DNA from 2 places in the Kitasatospora sp. NPDC088134 genome. Region 1 is predicted to be linked to the other one. Evidence: riboswitches for the same ligand, from Rfam matches in the RefSeq annotation. Region 1 holds a riboswitch; the other holds the start of a gene.
What was found. A riboswitch is a leader RNA that binds a small molecule or an ion and turns the genes downstream of it on or off. The one in region 1 is predicted to bind thiamine pyrophosphate.

Region 1 (7,274 bases):
CCCGCCGCAGCGCCGGCCAGGCCAGCGGCAGCACCGTCGCCAGCGTCACCGACGGCACCTCGCCGACGGCCTCCTCGGCCACGCCCGCCGCCAGCTTCAGCGGCACCGTGGCGGCCGGCACCAGCTCGCGCAGCGCCACCCAGTCCGCCTCGCCCGGCAGGCCCTCGAACGGACGGTGCACCAACTCCTGCACCGCGTGGGCCGCCTGGCGGCCGTGACAGGCCTTGTACCGGCGGCCCGAACCGCACGGGCACGCCTCGCGCGCCCCGACGACCGGGACCTCGCCCTCGACGGCGGTGGACTGGCTGGGCTGCTTCTTCGCGGCCTTCTTGGCCATGGTGCGGCTCTCCCGGGGAGGTCGGACGGGTTGCACCCGGCAGCCTACTTCGCCCGCGCCGCCCCGCTCAGGCGCTCCGGCGCCGCCCGCCGCCCACGACCTGCCCGAACGCCGGCAGCTCCGCCCACACCGTCACCTGACCGGGTGCGTGCCGCACGCCCCAGTCCCGCGCCAGCTGCCCGACGATGTTCAACCCCCGCCCGCCGTGCGCCGTCACCGACGGCCCGGCCGGCACCGGACGGGTGCTCGCCCCGCCGTCCGTCACCTCCAGGGTCAGCAGGCCGTCGCCGCGCATCCGCCAACTCACCAGCACCGTACCGGGATCGTCGTCCCCGCCCGCCGGGCCGTAGCCGTCGGACCAGATCGCCGCCGCCGTGCCTGTTGCTGCTCCGTCCGCTGCTCCGCCTGTCGCTCCGTCAGTCTGCTTGCCCTGCTCACCGGGCTCACCCGGCCCGTTCGGCTCGCCCGGCTCGTCCGCGAGGCGCAAGGGTCTGGCGTGCCGACAGGAATTGCTGAGCAGTTCGGAGAGGATCAACACCGCGTCGTCAATCACCGGATCGGGTATCGCGCGGTCGCCGAGATCACGGCGCAGCCTCCGCCGGGCTGCCGAAACACTGGCCGGACCGTGCGGAACGGCCATGGCCGATGAGGACGACCCGGCCTGAACTGGCACAGCTCGTGCCACCATCAACGCCACCCCCGGACCTCCTTCAGGCTTCTGCCGAGGGATGGATGCCCGCAGGTAATGCGTCGGAAACGGACGTTCGACGATCCGATGGCGGCATTAACGACATCCGTGCGGACCGGAGGCAAAAGGTGAGGCGTCTCTCACGTTCTGTTGTGGTGATCCATGGGAAAGGGCGCGCGGAAATACCCCGTTCGGTATTTCTGTCGCGCGATTGGGTGCGGGGGCGGCCCGGTGCGGGGCCTGCGGGGCTGGGCGTGGGCGGTCGGGGCGCGGGGACGGTCAGCGGCCGAGCTGGGCCAGGACGTCGGCCGGGCGGTTGGTGATCAGGGCCTCCACGCCCAGTTCCAGGCAGAGTTCGACGTCCTCGGGGCGGTCCACCGTCCACACGTGCACCCGGTGCCCGGCCCGGCGCAGTGCCGTCACCAGACCCGGGTCGCGGCGCACCAGGTCGATGCCCGGGCCGGCGATCGCGGCGCCGCCGGGCAGCGCGCGGGTGCGGCCGAGCACCGGCAGCCGGCGCTCCCACAGGTACACCCGGGGCACCGCCGGGGCGGCCCGCCGGACCCGGTGCAGGGCCAGCTCGGAGAAGCTCATCACCCGCACCGTCGACTCCTCGGGGGAGGCCGGCAGCAGGTTGAACCGCCCCAGCATGCGCAGGAGTTCGGACTCCACCCGGCCCGCGTAGCGCACCGGGTGCTTGGTCTCGATCGCCAGCTCCACCCGCCGACCGGCGTCCGCGACCAGCTCCAGCAGCCGCTCCAGGGTGAGCACCGGGCTGGGCTCCGGCTGCTCCGGGTGCTTCCACGAACCGAAGTCCAACCGGGAGAGTTGAGCCAGCGTCATCGCCGACACCACGCCCTGGCCGTCCGAGGTCCGGCGCACCGTACGGTCGTGCACGCACACCAGCTGCCCGTCGGCGGTGACCCGGACGTCGCACTCCAGCCCGTCCGCGCCCTCCGCCAGGGCCCGCAGGTACGCCTGCTCGGTGTGTTCCGGCAGGGCCGCCGAGGAGCCCCGGTGGGCGATCACCTTCACCGCGGAACGGTCGATCGGGGCGTTCGGCGCGGTCGCGGCGCTGTGCTGGGTGTTCACGCCGTCCACCCTACGAGGGCCGGGATGTCGCCCGGCTTCCGGCACGGCGACATCCCGGTGAACACCTGCGTCCCCGCTCTCCGGGGGTGGGCGGTTCGGGGTGGGCGGTTTGTGAGTGGGCGGTTCGGGGGTGTCGGGGTTGGCGGTTCGCGGGTGGGCGGTTCGGGGGCGTGCGGTCAGATCCGGGCGAGCGCCTCGGCCTCGGCGGTGTAGAGCAGTTCCGGGTCCAGGCCCATGCCGGTGAAGTGGCCGGCCAGTTCCAGCGAGAGCACGCCGTGCAGCCTGGTCCAGAACGCCAGCGCCCGGCGCAGCTCGTGGGCGCTGGCCCGGCGCGGACCGGCCCAGTCGTGCCGGCCGCCCAGGTGGGAGTAGAGCCGGGCGTCGGCCCGGCCCGGGTCGACCGGCGGCTGCTGGTGCCGGGCGGCGGCGTCCAGCAGGGCGGACATGGTGGCGGCGGCGAGCTCGGTGGTCTCCGGCGGGGCGTGGTAGCCCGGGACGGGGGTGCCGTACAGCAGGAAGTAGCGCTGCGGATCGGCCAGCGCCCACTCGCGCAGCGCCCGGGCCAGCTCGGGCAGGTCACCGCCCTGACCGGCCCGGGCGCCCAGCACCTCGGCCAGGCTGCGGTAGCCGTCGGTGATCAGCTCGGTGATCAGCTCGTCCCGGTTGGCGAAGTAGCGGTAGAGGGCCGGGCCGCTGACGCCCATCCGCTTGGCGATCGCGTTCAGCGACAGCGCGGAGGCGCCCGCCTCGGCGATCTGGGCGCGGGCGTGCCGCTTGACCTCCTCGCGGACCTGGGTGCGGTAGCGCTCCCGCGGGGTGCCGGTCTCCGTCTCCATGGGGGTGCCCCTTCACTGCCGTGTTGGTGTCACGCGTTCGTCAGATGTCCTCACTTCCGTTAGACCATATCACTGTTGTTGTTGACTCTCACGAAAGCGTGATGCTAGAACTTGAAGAGTTAGAGGGTCTAACAGAAGCGAGAGCTTCTATCGAAAGGAAGTGCCATGAACCACGGACCCGACCACCGCGCCCCCGGGCAGCTCGTCGAGATCGTCCTCCCCGGCCTGGTCGAACCGGAGGGCCTGCTGGTGCGCCGCTCCGCCGTCCCCGCCCCGGGGCCGGGGCAGGTGCTGGTCGCCGTCGAGGCCACCGGCGTCTCCTTCGCCGAACAGCAGATGCGCCGCGGCCGCTACTACGACCAGCCGCCGTTCCCGTTCGTCCCGGGCTACGACCTGGTCGGCCGGATCACCGCCACCGGCCCGGGCACCGACCCCGCCCTGACGGGCCGCCGGATCGCCGCGCTCACCAAGACCGGCGGCTGGGCCAGCCACGTCCTGCTCGACCCGGCCGACACCGTGCCCGTCCCGGACAGCCTCGACCCGGCCGAGGCGGAGACCGCCGTCGTCAACGGCATCACCGCCCACCAGATGCTGCACCGCCACGCAAAGGTCCGGGCCGGGCAGACCGTCCTGGTGCACGGCGCGGGCGGCGGCGTCGGCCAGCTCCTCGCCCAACTCGCCCGCGCCGCCGGCGCCGAGGTGATCGGCACCGCCTCCCCGCGCCACCACGACGCGCTGCGCGCCCTCGGCGTCACCCCCGTCGACTACCGGACCGGTGACGTCCCCGCCCAGGTCCGCCGCCTCGCCCCCGGCGGGGTGGACGCCGTCTTCGACCACGTCGGCCTCCGCAGCGCGGTCGACTCCTGGCACCTGCTCGCCCCCGGCGGCACCCTGATCGCCTACGGCAGCGCCGCCACCCGCGACGACACCGGCTCCAAGCAGTGGCCGGTGCTCAAGCTGCTGGCCCGCACCTGGTGGTGGAACGCCCTGCCGAACGGCCGCCGCGCCCGCTTCTACAACATCTGGGCGGGCCGGGCGCTCGGCCGCGACCGCTTCCGGGCCCGGCTGCGCGCCGACCTCACCGCCGTCCTGGACGCCGTCCGGCGCGGCGAGATCACCGCGCCGCTGGCCGCCCGCCTCCCGCTCACCGACGCCGCCGAGGCGCTCCGCCTCGCCGAGTCCGGCACCGTCACCGGCAAGGTCGTACTGATCCCCTGAGCTCCTGAGTGTCCCGAGCTCCCGAGCTCCTGAGCTCCTGAGCCCTTGAGCCCTTGAGCCCTTGAGCCCGCTCGCCCCGGGGTCAGACCTTCCGGCCGCCGCCCAGCGCCGCCACCGCGAGGGTGACCAGTGCCGCGACCAGGAACGAGAACAGCGAGGCCGAGCTCCACGCCTGCGGGGTGAAGTGCACGGCCTGCTGCAGGTCCGACCAGCGGCCGGTCCACCAGTCGCCGATCTTCGACGGCGCCAGGAACTGGTACACCGCGAAGCCGACCGCCCACGGCAGCAGCATCACCCAGCGCGCGGGCGCGTCCTGCGACAGGTCCCAGCCGCGCCGGCCCGCACCGAGGAAGTAGTCCACCGCCAGCACCGCGAACAGCGGCACGAACACCGACCCGATCAGGCCCAGGAACCCGTAGTACGAGTCGGTGAACTCCTTGATCCGCAGCGCCAGCACCGTCACCAGCACGCCGATCCCGCCGGTCAGCACCCGCCGGTCGGCCCGCGGCCACAGGTTGTGGATCGACATCGCGGTCGAGTACACGTTGGCGAACGACTGGTCCGACTCGCGCAGCACCAGCACCAGCAGGAACGCCCAGCCCGCGGCCACCCCGGTGAACGACTCGAAGATCCGGTTCGCGTCGCCGCCCGACTGCAGCAGCGCCACCACGCCCAGCACGTAGCACCACACCTGGGCCACCGTGTAGCCGGAGAACGTCCCCCAGAACGCCTTCGCCGAGCTGCGCGCGTGCCGGGTGTAGTCCGCGGCCAGCGGCACGAAGGAGATCGACACCGCGATCACCGCGTCCGTCGCGGCCAGGAAGCCGTCCCAGTTGCCCGCGCCCGGGTCCGGGAAGCCCTGCCGGGCGAACTGGACGGTGAAGTACACCATCGCCACGCCGACCGCGACCGCCACGTACTTGCGCAGCACCGCGATCGCGCCCAGCGGCCAGATCGTCAGCACCGTGGTCAGCACGCCCGCCAGCAGCACGAACAGCCAGCGCCAACCCTCGGTGCCGGTCACCGTCTGGGCACCCCAGGCGATCACCGTCAGCTCGTACACGCCCCAGCCGACGCACTGCAGGATGTTCAGCACCGTCGGCACGTACGACAGCCGGGTGCCGAACAGGCCGCGCAGCACCGCCATCGCCGGCGCACCGGTGCGGGCGCCCACCAGGGCGGCCACCGCCAGCATCGCGGTGCCGATCGCGGTGCCCGCCACGATCGCCGTGACCGCGGCGGTGAACCCCAGCTCGTGACCCTGCTCGCCCAGCACCGTCGCGGCACTGGTGAACCCGATCAGGCTCACCCCGAGGTTCGCCCAGAGCGCGAACAGCGCCCGGAAGTCCAGGGTGCGCGGCGGGGCCGTGTCGAGGGTCAGCGGGGCCTCGGCACGCGCCTCGGCGCCATGATCGGAAATTGGGGCAGACGGAACAGCCGTCATGGCCGATACTCCCTACGCCGGCATTACCCGGACAGGTTCCGGCGGTCAGCGCCCCCTCGACCGCGGTGGCGTCACCGCCATGGCCTACGGTCGAACCGGCGCACTCTCAGCCTGGTTGGTCCAAGCTCCCGCGACGTTCTTCGGTTTACAGGAGCGAAAGGCTAGCCCCCGGACGGGGGAACGCCAAGGCCGGGGGGTCGGACGTCCGCATCGCGGGACCACTTGTGTGCATGTCAGAGCGGCCTAAGGCTTCTCATGATTTCTTCAGGGGCCCGCTTACGGTGTCCGAATCCGGCATAGGAAAAACTGTGCTCCGAGGTTGCGACCGCGCCGGGCGCGCCGCCGCGGTCCGCAGTCCAAGGTCTTGTCAGCGATGGAGGTCGTCCGTGAGCACCGAGCACGCGAGTGGTACCACCCCGCCGGAGAAGGGCCCCGAGCCCACCGGCACCGAGGCGGTGGCCGCCGGCTCCGCCACGCCCGCGCCGGCTCCCGCCTACCTCGACGCGCCGCCGCCGGCCGTCCCCGCGTCCCCGGCCGTCCCTGTCTCCCCGCCCGCGCCGGCCCCGGCGGTGCCCGCCGCACCGGCCACTGCAGCTGCTCCCGCAGCTCCCGCTGCTCCTGCTGCGCCGCGTCCGGACGAGACCATCCAGCTCGGCAAGGTGCCGGCCGCGGTCCCGGACGACGCCCCGCCGCCGTTCCAGAACCCGTACGGCACGCCCGCCGCCCCGGCCAACCCGTTCGCGGCTCCGGCGCCCGCCGCCGCTGCGGCCCCCGGCCACGACGCGCCGACGGCCGTCGCCCCGGCGGTACCGGCCGCTCCGGTCCCGTTCGCCCAGGACGGCGGCCCGGCCGGGCCCGGCGCGCACGGCGGCTACGGCGGGCCCGAGCAGCCGCACCACCCGTTCGGCGCCGGCCACCCGGTCGGCGGCTGGGGCAACCCGTCCGGCCTCGAACCGGTCGGCGGCGCGGGCGGGCCGGGCGCGCCCTGGGGCGTCCCGCAGCCGGGGGCCGGCGGCCCGGACAAGGGCAAGCGCGGCAAGCTGATCGGGCTGGTCGCGGCCGTCGCGCTGGTCGCGGGCCTGATCGGCGGGGCGATCGGCGCGTCCGTGGCGGACCGCAACGACACCTCCAGTGCCGGGACCAGCCACAACAGCACCACCGTCACGGTCGGCAACACCCACCAGAACCTGGACCGGGCCCCGGAGTCCGTCGCCGGGATCGCGGCCAAGGCGCTGCCGTCGACCGTCACCATCAAGGCCCAGGGCTCCAGCGAGTCCGGCACCGGCACCGGGTTCGTCTTCGACACCGAGGGCCACATCCTGACCAACAACCACGTGGTCGCACCGGCCGCCAAGGGCGGCAAGCTCACCGTCAAGTTCTCCGACGGCTCCTCGTACGACGCCTCGGTGGTCGGCCGGGCCGAGGGCTACGACGTCGCGGTGATCAAGCTCGACAAGCCCCCGACGGGGAAGCTCAACCCGCTCCCGCTCGGCGACTCCGACAAGGTCGCCATCGGCGACGCCACCATCGCCATCGGTGCCCCGTACGGCCTCGAAGGCACCGTCACCACCGGCATCATCTCGGCCAAGGACCGCCCGGTCGCCTCCGGTGACGAGACCGGCGCGCAGGCCTCCTACATGAACGCCCTGCAGACCGACG
Region 2 (7,274 bases), on a different contig from region 1:
GCAAGCGGCTGCGGCCCGCGTTCTGCTACTGGGGCTGGCGGGCGGCCGGCGGCGCGGCCGACGACCCCGGCATCGAACGGGCGGCCGCCGCGCTGGAACTGCTGCAGGCGAGCGCCCTGGTGCACGACGACCTGATGGACCGCAGCGACACCCGCCGCGGCCTGCCCGCCGTCCACCGCCGCTTCGAGAACCTGCACCGGGCCAGCGGCTGGCGCGGCGACCGCGAGCAGTACGGGACCTCGGCCGCCGTGCTGCTCGGCGACCTGCTGCTGATCTGGTGCGACGAGCTGTTCCACCGCTCGGGGCTGTCGGCGGCGGCCGTCTCGGCCGCGAAGCCGGCCTTCGACCTGATGCGCACCGAGGTGATGCTCGGTCAGTACCTGGACGTGCTGGAGCCGGTCGCCGGGGACTCCGCCGACGCCGGGGCGCTCGACCGGGCCCGGACGGTGCTGCACTACAAGTCGGCGAAGTACACCATCGAGCGGCCGCTCCAGGTCGGCGCGCTGCTGGCCGGTGCCGGCCCCGACCTGGTGGACGCCCTGGGCGCGTTCGGCCTGCCGCTCGGCGAGGCGTTCCAGCTCCGCGACGACCTGCTCGGCGTCTTCGGCGACCCGGCCGTCACCGGCAAGCCCGCCGGGGACGACCTGCGCGAGGGCAAGCGCACCCTGCTGGTCGCCCACGCGATGCGCGGCCTCTCCCCCGCCGACGCCCGCCGCCTGGACACCCGGCTCGGCGCCCCGGACCTCACCCCGGACGAGATCGCCGACCTGGGCGCGCTGATCACCCGCAGCGGCGCCCCGGCCGCCGTCGAGGCCCGGATCGACGCGCTGCTGGCCGAGTCGATGGCCGCGCTGGCCGCCGCCCCGCTCGCGGACGCCGCCGCCCGCGCGGCGCTCGGGGCGCTGGCCGACGCGGCGACCGTCCGCACGTACTGACCGCGGCCTCAGGCCGCCGGACGGCGCCACCAGCGGCGCGTGGCCAGGGCCGCCAGCGCCGCCCCGGCCGCGTTCAGCAGCACGTCGTCGACCGAGGAGACCCGGTCCAGCCGCAGCACGTACTGGGCGGTCTCCACCAGCACCGAGCAGGCCGCGCCGAGCGCCAGCACCCGCCACACCGAGGCGAGCGCGGCGAACCGGACCGGGACGAGGGCGCCGAGCGCGGCGAACACCAGCAGGTTGCCGACGATCTGCGCCACCGCGGTGGCGGGCGGCCCGGCGGCGACGATCTCCGCGAGGTCGTGCAGCGGCACCAGGTTGACCCGGCGGCGCGGACCGCCCGGGTCGGCGCCCGGCAGCAGGATCATCCACACCCACGGCACCGTCCCGTAGACCGTGCCGACCTCGGCCAGCGCCGAACGCCGCGCCCACCCGGGCTGGACCCCGGCCGCCCGCCGCCGCGCGGCCAGCGCCCGCGCCGTCAGCGCGGCCAACGGCAGGGCGGCCACGGTCAGGAACACGATGCCGTTGGCCGTCCCCGTCCAGCCGTGCCACCCGGCGTGGTGCAGCGGCCGCTGGGCGAGGAAGGCGACGGCCGCCGCCCCGAGCAGTACGGGGGCGAGCAGCACGATCCGGCGGGCCCGGCGGGCGGGCGTGGCGATGGACTCCATGCCTGCACGGAGTGCGGTCGGGAACCGTGCGGTTCCCGACCGGGCGGCCTACCGCAGCCGGCGGGCCAGTTCGGCCGCCGCCGCGCCCGGGTCCTCGGCGGCGGTGATCGCGCGGACCACCACGACCCGGGTCGCGCCCGCGTCCAGGACCTGCTGGAGGTTGCCGAGGTCGACGCCGCCGATGGCGAACCAGGGGCGTTCCGGCCGGGCCGCGGCGGCGTACCGGACCAGGTCGAGCCCGGGCGCGTGGCGGCCGGGCTTGGTGGGGGTGGGCCAGACCGGGCCGGTGCAGAAGTAGTCGACGCCGGGTTCGGCGATCGCGGTGTCGACCTCGTCCTCGGCGTGGCAGGAGCGCCCGATCAGCACGTCCTCGCCGAGGATCCGGCGGGCGACGGGCACCGGCAGGTCGTCCTGGCCGAGGTGCAGCACGTCGGGCCGGGCACCGTACGCGACGTCGGCCCGGTCGTTGACGGCGAGCAGCTTGCCGTGCCGGCGCGCGGCGTCCGCGAAGACCTCCAGGTACGCCAGCTCCTGCTTGGCCTCCAGGCCCTTGTCGCGGAGCTGGACGATGTCGACACCGCCCGCCAGCACCGCGTCCAGGAACTCCGGCAGGTCGCCCTGCGCGCGGCGGGCGTCGGTGCAGAGGTAGAGCCGCGCGTCGGCGAGCCGCTGACGGGCCGTCGGCCGGGCAGTCACAGGGCCAGGGCCTGGGCGCGGCGCTTGACCTCGGTGCCGCGGTTCTCGCGCAGGGCCTGGATCGGGGTGCCGGGGAGGGACGCGTCCTCGGTGAACATCCACTCCAGGATCTCCTCGTCGGAGAAGCCGCAGTCGCGGAGCACCGTGAGGGTGCTGGCCAGGTGCTTGACCAGGCCGTCGTCCTCGATGAAGTCGGCGGGCACCTGCAGGGAGTTGTTCTCGCCGCGCCGGACCGCCAGCAGGGTGCGGGCGCGCACCATGTCGCGGATCTCGGTGATCACCACCCCCCAGCGCTCGGCGATGTCGGGGAGGTACACCCACGCGGGGACCAGGGCGTCAGTCTTGGGATCAATCGTGCTCACGGCCCCAGCCTACCCAGGTGCTAGCCCACGGCCGCCTTCAGCGGGACGGCCGGGTCGGCGGCGCGGGCCGGGTCGAGCACCGTAGCGCGCTCGATCAGCCGCCGCCCCTGGGCCAGGTCGCGCGGCCGGTCGACGGCGAGCACCGCGACCGGCGCGCCCGCGCGCAGCCAGAGCACCGTCCAGGCGGGGTCGGACGGGGAGCCGCGCCAGAGCAGGTGGTCGGCCCCGGCGTGCCGGCCGGCGTACTGGACGGTGCGGCCGAACTGCTCGGACCAGAAGTACGGGACGGGGTCGTAGGGGGCGTCCAGGGTGCCGAGCACGGAGGCGGCGACGGCGCCGCCGGAGTGCAGGGCGTGGTCCCAGTGCTGGACGGCGATCCGGGCGCCGCCGAGCCGGGCGGAGGGGTAGGAGACGCAGTCGCCGGCCGCCCAGACGCCGGGCAGCGCGGTGCGCAGCCGGTCGTCGACGGGGACGGTGCCCTCGGGGTCGAGGGCGAGCGGGCCGCCGGTGAGCCAGTCGGTGGCGGGGCGGGCGCCGATGCCGACCACCACCTCGTCGGCGGGCAGGTGGGTGCCGTCGGCGAGCAGCACCCCGCCGTCGGCGGCCCCGGCGACGGTGGCACCGCAGCGCAGGTCGACCCCGGCGGCGGCGTACCAGTCGGCCATCAGGGCGCCGAGTTCGGCGGGCAGCGCGCCGGCCAGCGGGGTCGCGGCGGCCTCGACCACGGTGACCTCGCAGCCGAGGGCGCGGGCGACGGTGGCGGTCTCGGCGCCGATCCAGCCCGCGCCGACCAGCACGACCCTCCGCCCGGGGGCGAGCGCGGCGCGCAGGGCCAGGGCGTCGTCGACGGTGCGCAGGGTGCGGGCGCCGGGCAGGCCGGGGAGGGTGCGCGGCTCGGCGCCGGTGGCGATCACCAGGGCCTGGTACGGGAGTTCGCCGCCGTCGGTGTGCAGCAGGCCGGGGTCCAGGCCGGTGGCGCGGCGGCCGGGCAGGAGGTCGACGTCCAGGCCGGCCCAGTCGATCTCGAAGGCGGTGCTGTCGGCCTTGCCGAGCAGGACGTCCTTGGAGAGCGGGGGGCGGTCGTAGGGCGGGTGGGGTTCGTCGCCGAGCAGGGCGATCGGGCCCCGCCAGCCGCCCTGCCGCAGGTTCAGCGCGGCCTGCGCGCCCGCCATGCCCGCTCCGACCACGACGGCCCGGTCCGTTGTCCTCAGCTCAGCCACGGCGCCCACCCTACCGAGCGGGGCCCGCCGCAGGCAGGCGTCCTCAGGCCGGAATCGGGCCGGAATCGGCGCGGCGTTAAGGTGGAGGGGAGTCACTTGATCACGGGAGCCCGGCGCACCGGGCTGAGAGGCGGGCTGCGGCGGCCCGCGACCGTCCGAACCTGATCCGGGTCATGCCGGCGAAGGGAGAAGAAGCCGCTGTGGCACATTCCGACGTGCTCGTGGTCGGCGGGGGGATCATCGGGCTGGGCGTGGCCTGGCGCGCCGCGCAGCGCGGCCTGTCGGTCGCGGTGGCGGACCCGTCGCCGGGCGGCGGGGCGGCGCAGGTCGCCGCGGGGATGCTCGCCCCGGTGACCGAACTGCAGTACGGCGAGGAGCCGTTGCTGCGGCTGGGCATGGTGTCCAACCGGCGGTACGCGGCCTTCGCGGCCGAGCTGACCGAGCTGACGGGGCTGGACACCGGCTACCGGGCGACCGGCACCCTGGCGGTGGCGCTGGATGCCGACGACCGGGCCGAGCTGCGTGAACTGCACGCCTTCCAGGCCCGGTTGGGCCTGTCCTCGGAGTGGCTGACCGGCCGCGAGTGCCGCCGGCTGGAGCCGATGCTGGCCCCGGGCGTGCGCGGCGGCCTGCACGTCGCCGACGACCACCAGGTGGACGGCCGCCGGCTGGCCGCCGCGCTGGTGGCGGCCTGCGAGCGGCTCGGGGTGGCCTTCCACCGGGCCGCGGCCGCCGAGCTGCTGACCACCGCCGGGCGGGCCGGGGAGGTCCGGGCCACCGGCGTCCGGCTGTCGACCGGCGTCGAGCTGTCCGCCGGGTGCACGGTGCTGGCCGCGGGCGCCCGCAGCCACCTGCTGCCGGGCCTGCCGGCCGGGGTACTGCCGGCGATCCGCCCGGTCAAGGGCCAGGTGCTGCGGCTGCGGGTGCCGCCCCGGTACGCGCCCTTCCTGTCCCGCAACGTCCGCGCGGTGGTGCGCGGGCAGCACATCTACCTGGTGCCGCGCGCCGACGGCGAGCTGGTGGTCGGCGCGACCACCGAGGAGCAGGGCCACGACACCACCGTGACGGCCGGCGGGGTCTACGAGCTGCTCCGGGACGCCCACGAACTGGTGCCCGGGATCACCGAGTTGGAGCTGGCGGAGACGGGCGCGGGGCTGCGCCCGGGCTCCCCCGACAACGCACCGCTGCTCGGCCCGACCGCGCTGCCCGGGCTGGCCGCCGCCACCGGGCACCACCGCAACGGCGTGCTGCTCACCCCGGTCACCGCCGACCTGCTCGCCGACTACCTGGCCACCGGCGAACTGCCCGCCCTGGCCGCCGACTTCACCCCCCACCGCTTCCGCACCGAGGTCCCCGCATGAACCCCATCACGCTGACCGTCAACGGCGAGCCGCGCACGCTGCCCGCCGCCACCACCCTCGACACCGTGGTCGCCGAGGTGTCGGCCGCCCCCACCGGGATCGCCGCCGCTGTCAACGAGGCGGTGGTGCCGCGCAGTTCGTGGTCCGGCACGGTGCTCGGCGCGGGCGACCGGGTCGAGATCCTCACCGCCGTCCAGGGGGGCTGACCGATGGCCGAGGACGTGCTCACCATCGCCGGCACCGCGTTCGGCTCCCGGCTGATCATGGGCACCGGCGGCGCCCCCAGCCTGGAGGTGCTGGAGCAGGCCCTGCTGGCCTCCGGCACCGAGCTGACCACGGTGGCGATGCGCCGGGTGGACACCGCCACCCAGGGGTCGGTGCTGGACGTGCTGACCCGCAACGGCATCCGGGTACTGCCGAACACGGCCGGCTGCTACACCGCGGGCGAGGCCGTGCTGACCGCCCGACTGGCCCGCGAGGCGCTCGGCACGGACTGGGTCAAGCTGGAGGTGATCGCCGACGAGCGGACCCTGCTGCCCGACCCGATCGAGCTGCTGGACGCCGCCGAGACCCTGGTGGACGACGGCTTCACCGTGCTGCCGTACACCAACGACGACCCGGTGCTGGCCCGCAAGCTGGAGGACGTCGGCTGCGCGGCGATCATGCCGCTGGGCTCGCCGATCGGCTCCGGCCTGGGCATCCGCAACCCGCACAACTTCCAGCTGATCGTGGAGGCCGCCAACGTCCCGGTGGTGCTGGACGCGGGCGCGGGCACCGCCAGCGACGTCGCGCTGGCGATGGAGCTGGGCTGCTCGGCGGTGATGCTGGCCTCCGCCGTCACCCGGGCCCAGGAGCCGGTGCTGATGGCCGCCTCGATGCGGCTGGCCGTCGAGGCGGGCCGCCTCGCCCACCGGGCCGGCCGCATCCCGCGCCGCTACTACGCCGAGGCGTCCTCCCCCGTCGCCGGCCTCGCCGACACCCGCGAGCGCCCCGCGTTCTGACCCCCGCCGAACCGCCCGGCCCCTCCGGCGCGTCCTCGCCCCCGGAGGGGATGCGGATGGGGACGGACGGACGCGCCGGCGGGGACCTCGCGGCGGCGGCGCTGTGGTGGGGCCCGGTGCTGCTGCTGGACGGGTGGCTGCTGGTGCGGACCGGCGGCCGGGTCGGCGTGCTGCTGGTCCCGGTGCTGCTCGGCGCCGCGATCGGGGCAGCGGCCGCCCGCGCCGGCACGCCCCCGGCCGTCCGGCTCCGCCGGTCCGGTCTCGGCGCGCTGCTCGCGCACGGCCTGCTGCTGGCCGCGCTGCTCACCGCCCTGACCCTGCACCCGCCGCGCGTCCTGTGGTGAGCCGCCCGACACCCGCCCCCTCCCGGCCCGGGAACCGCCCGGCCCCTACACTCCTCTGGTGGACATGACCATCGACGATCCCCTGTACGGCGTGCTGCTGGACGGCCGCTACCGGGTCGAGCAGCGGATCGCCGTCGGTGGCATGTCGACGGTCTACCGGGGCACCGACACCCGGCTGGACCGGACGGTCGCGCTGAAGGTGATGCACCCCTCGCTGGTGGGGGACGCCGACTTCACGGCCCGTTTCATCCGGGAGGCGAAGGCGGTGGCCCGGCTGGCGCACCCGAACGTGGTGAACGTGCTGGACCAGGGCGCCGACCCGCACGCGGTGTTCATGGCGATGGAGTACGTCCCCGGCCGGAACCTGCGCGACGTGCTGCGCGACCGCGGGGCGCTGTCGGTGCGGGCCGCGCTGGACGTGCTGGAACCGGTGCTGGCGGCGCTGGGCGCGGCGCACCGGGCCGGGCTGGTGCACCGGGACGTCAAGCCGGAGAACGTGCTGATCACCGACAACGGCCTGGTGAAGGTCGCCGACTTCGGCCTGGTCCGGCTGCTGACCGGCCAGGACAACGGCTCCAGCACCACCCAGGCGGGCCAACTGCTGGGCACCGTCTCCTACTTGGCGCCGGAGCAGATCCGCCGGGACGTCGACACCGACCAGCGGGTGGACGTCTACGCGGCGGG

Region 2: another riboswitch for thiamine pyrophosphate. It lies ahead of thiO (glycine oxidase ThiO); the one in region 1 lies ahead of ACIOHG_RS13010 (purine-cytosine permease family protein).

What each region holds. Positions count from the first base shown of each region.
Region 1 is NZ_JBIUTD010000006.1:265,258-272,531, forward strand. Features, by position in the region: gene ACIOHG_RS12985 (DUF5926 family protein) at 1-337, opposite strand, end outside; gene ACIOHG_RS12990 (ATP-binding protein) at 405-1,034, opposite strand; gene ACIOHG_RS12995 (glycerophosphodiester phosphodiesterase) at 1,305-2,117, opposite strand; gene ACIOHG_RS13000 (TetR/AcrR family transcriptional regulator) at 2,294-2,953, opposite strand; gene ACIOHG_RS13005 (medium chain dehydrogenase/reductase family protein) at 3,119-4,171, shown strand; gene ACIOHG_RS13010 (purine-cytosine permease family protein) at 4,254-5,615, opposite strand; TPP riboswitch at 5,606-5,757, opposite strand; gene ACIOHG_RS13015 (S1C family serine protease) at 6,002-7,274, shown strand, end outside.
Region 2 is NZ_JBIUTD010000003.1:108,140-115,413, reverse strand. Features, by position in the region: gene ACIOHG_RS06355 (polyprenyl synthetase family protein) at 1-935, shown strand, start outside; gene ACIOHG_RS06350 (VanZ family protein) at 944-1,606, opposite strand; gene thiE (thiamine phosphate synthase) at 1,655-2,302, opposite strand; gene ACIOHG_RS06340 (Rv2175c family DNA-binding protein) at 2,299-2,664, opposite strand; gene ACIOHG_RS06335 (NAD(P)/FAD-dependent oxidoreductase) at 2,685-3,893, opposite strand; TPP riboswitch at 3,977-4,089, shown strand; gene thiO (glycine oxidase ThiO) at 4,058-5,245, shown strand; gene thiS (sulfur carrier protein ThiS) at 5,242-5,451, shown strand; gene ACIOHG_RS06320 (thiazole synthase) at 5,455-6,246, shown strand; gene ACIOHG_RS06315 (hypothetical protein) at 6,303-6,590, shown strand; gene pknB (Stk1 family PASTA domain-containing Ser/Thr kinase) at 6,655-7,274, shown strand, end outside.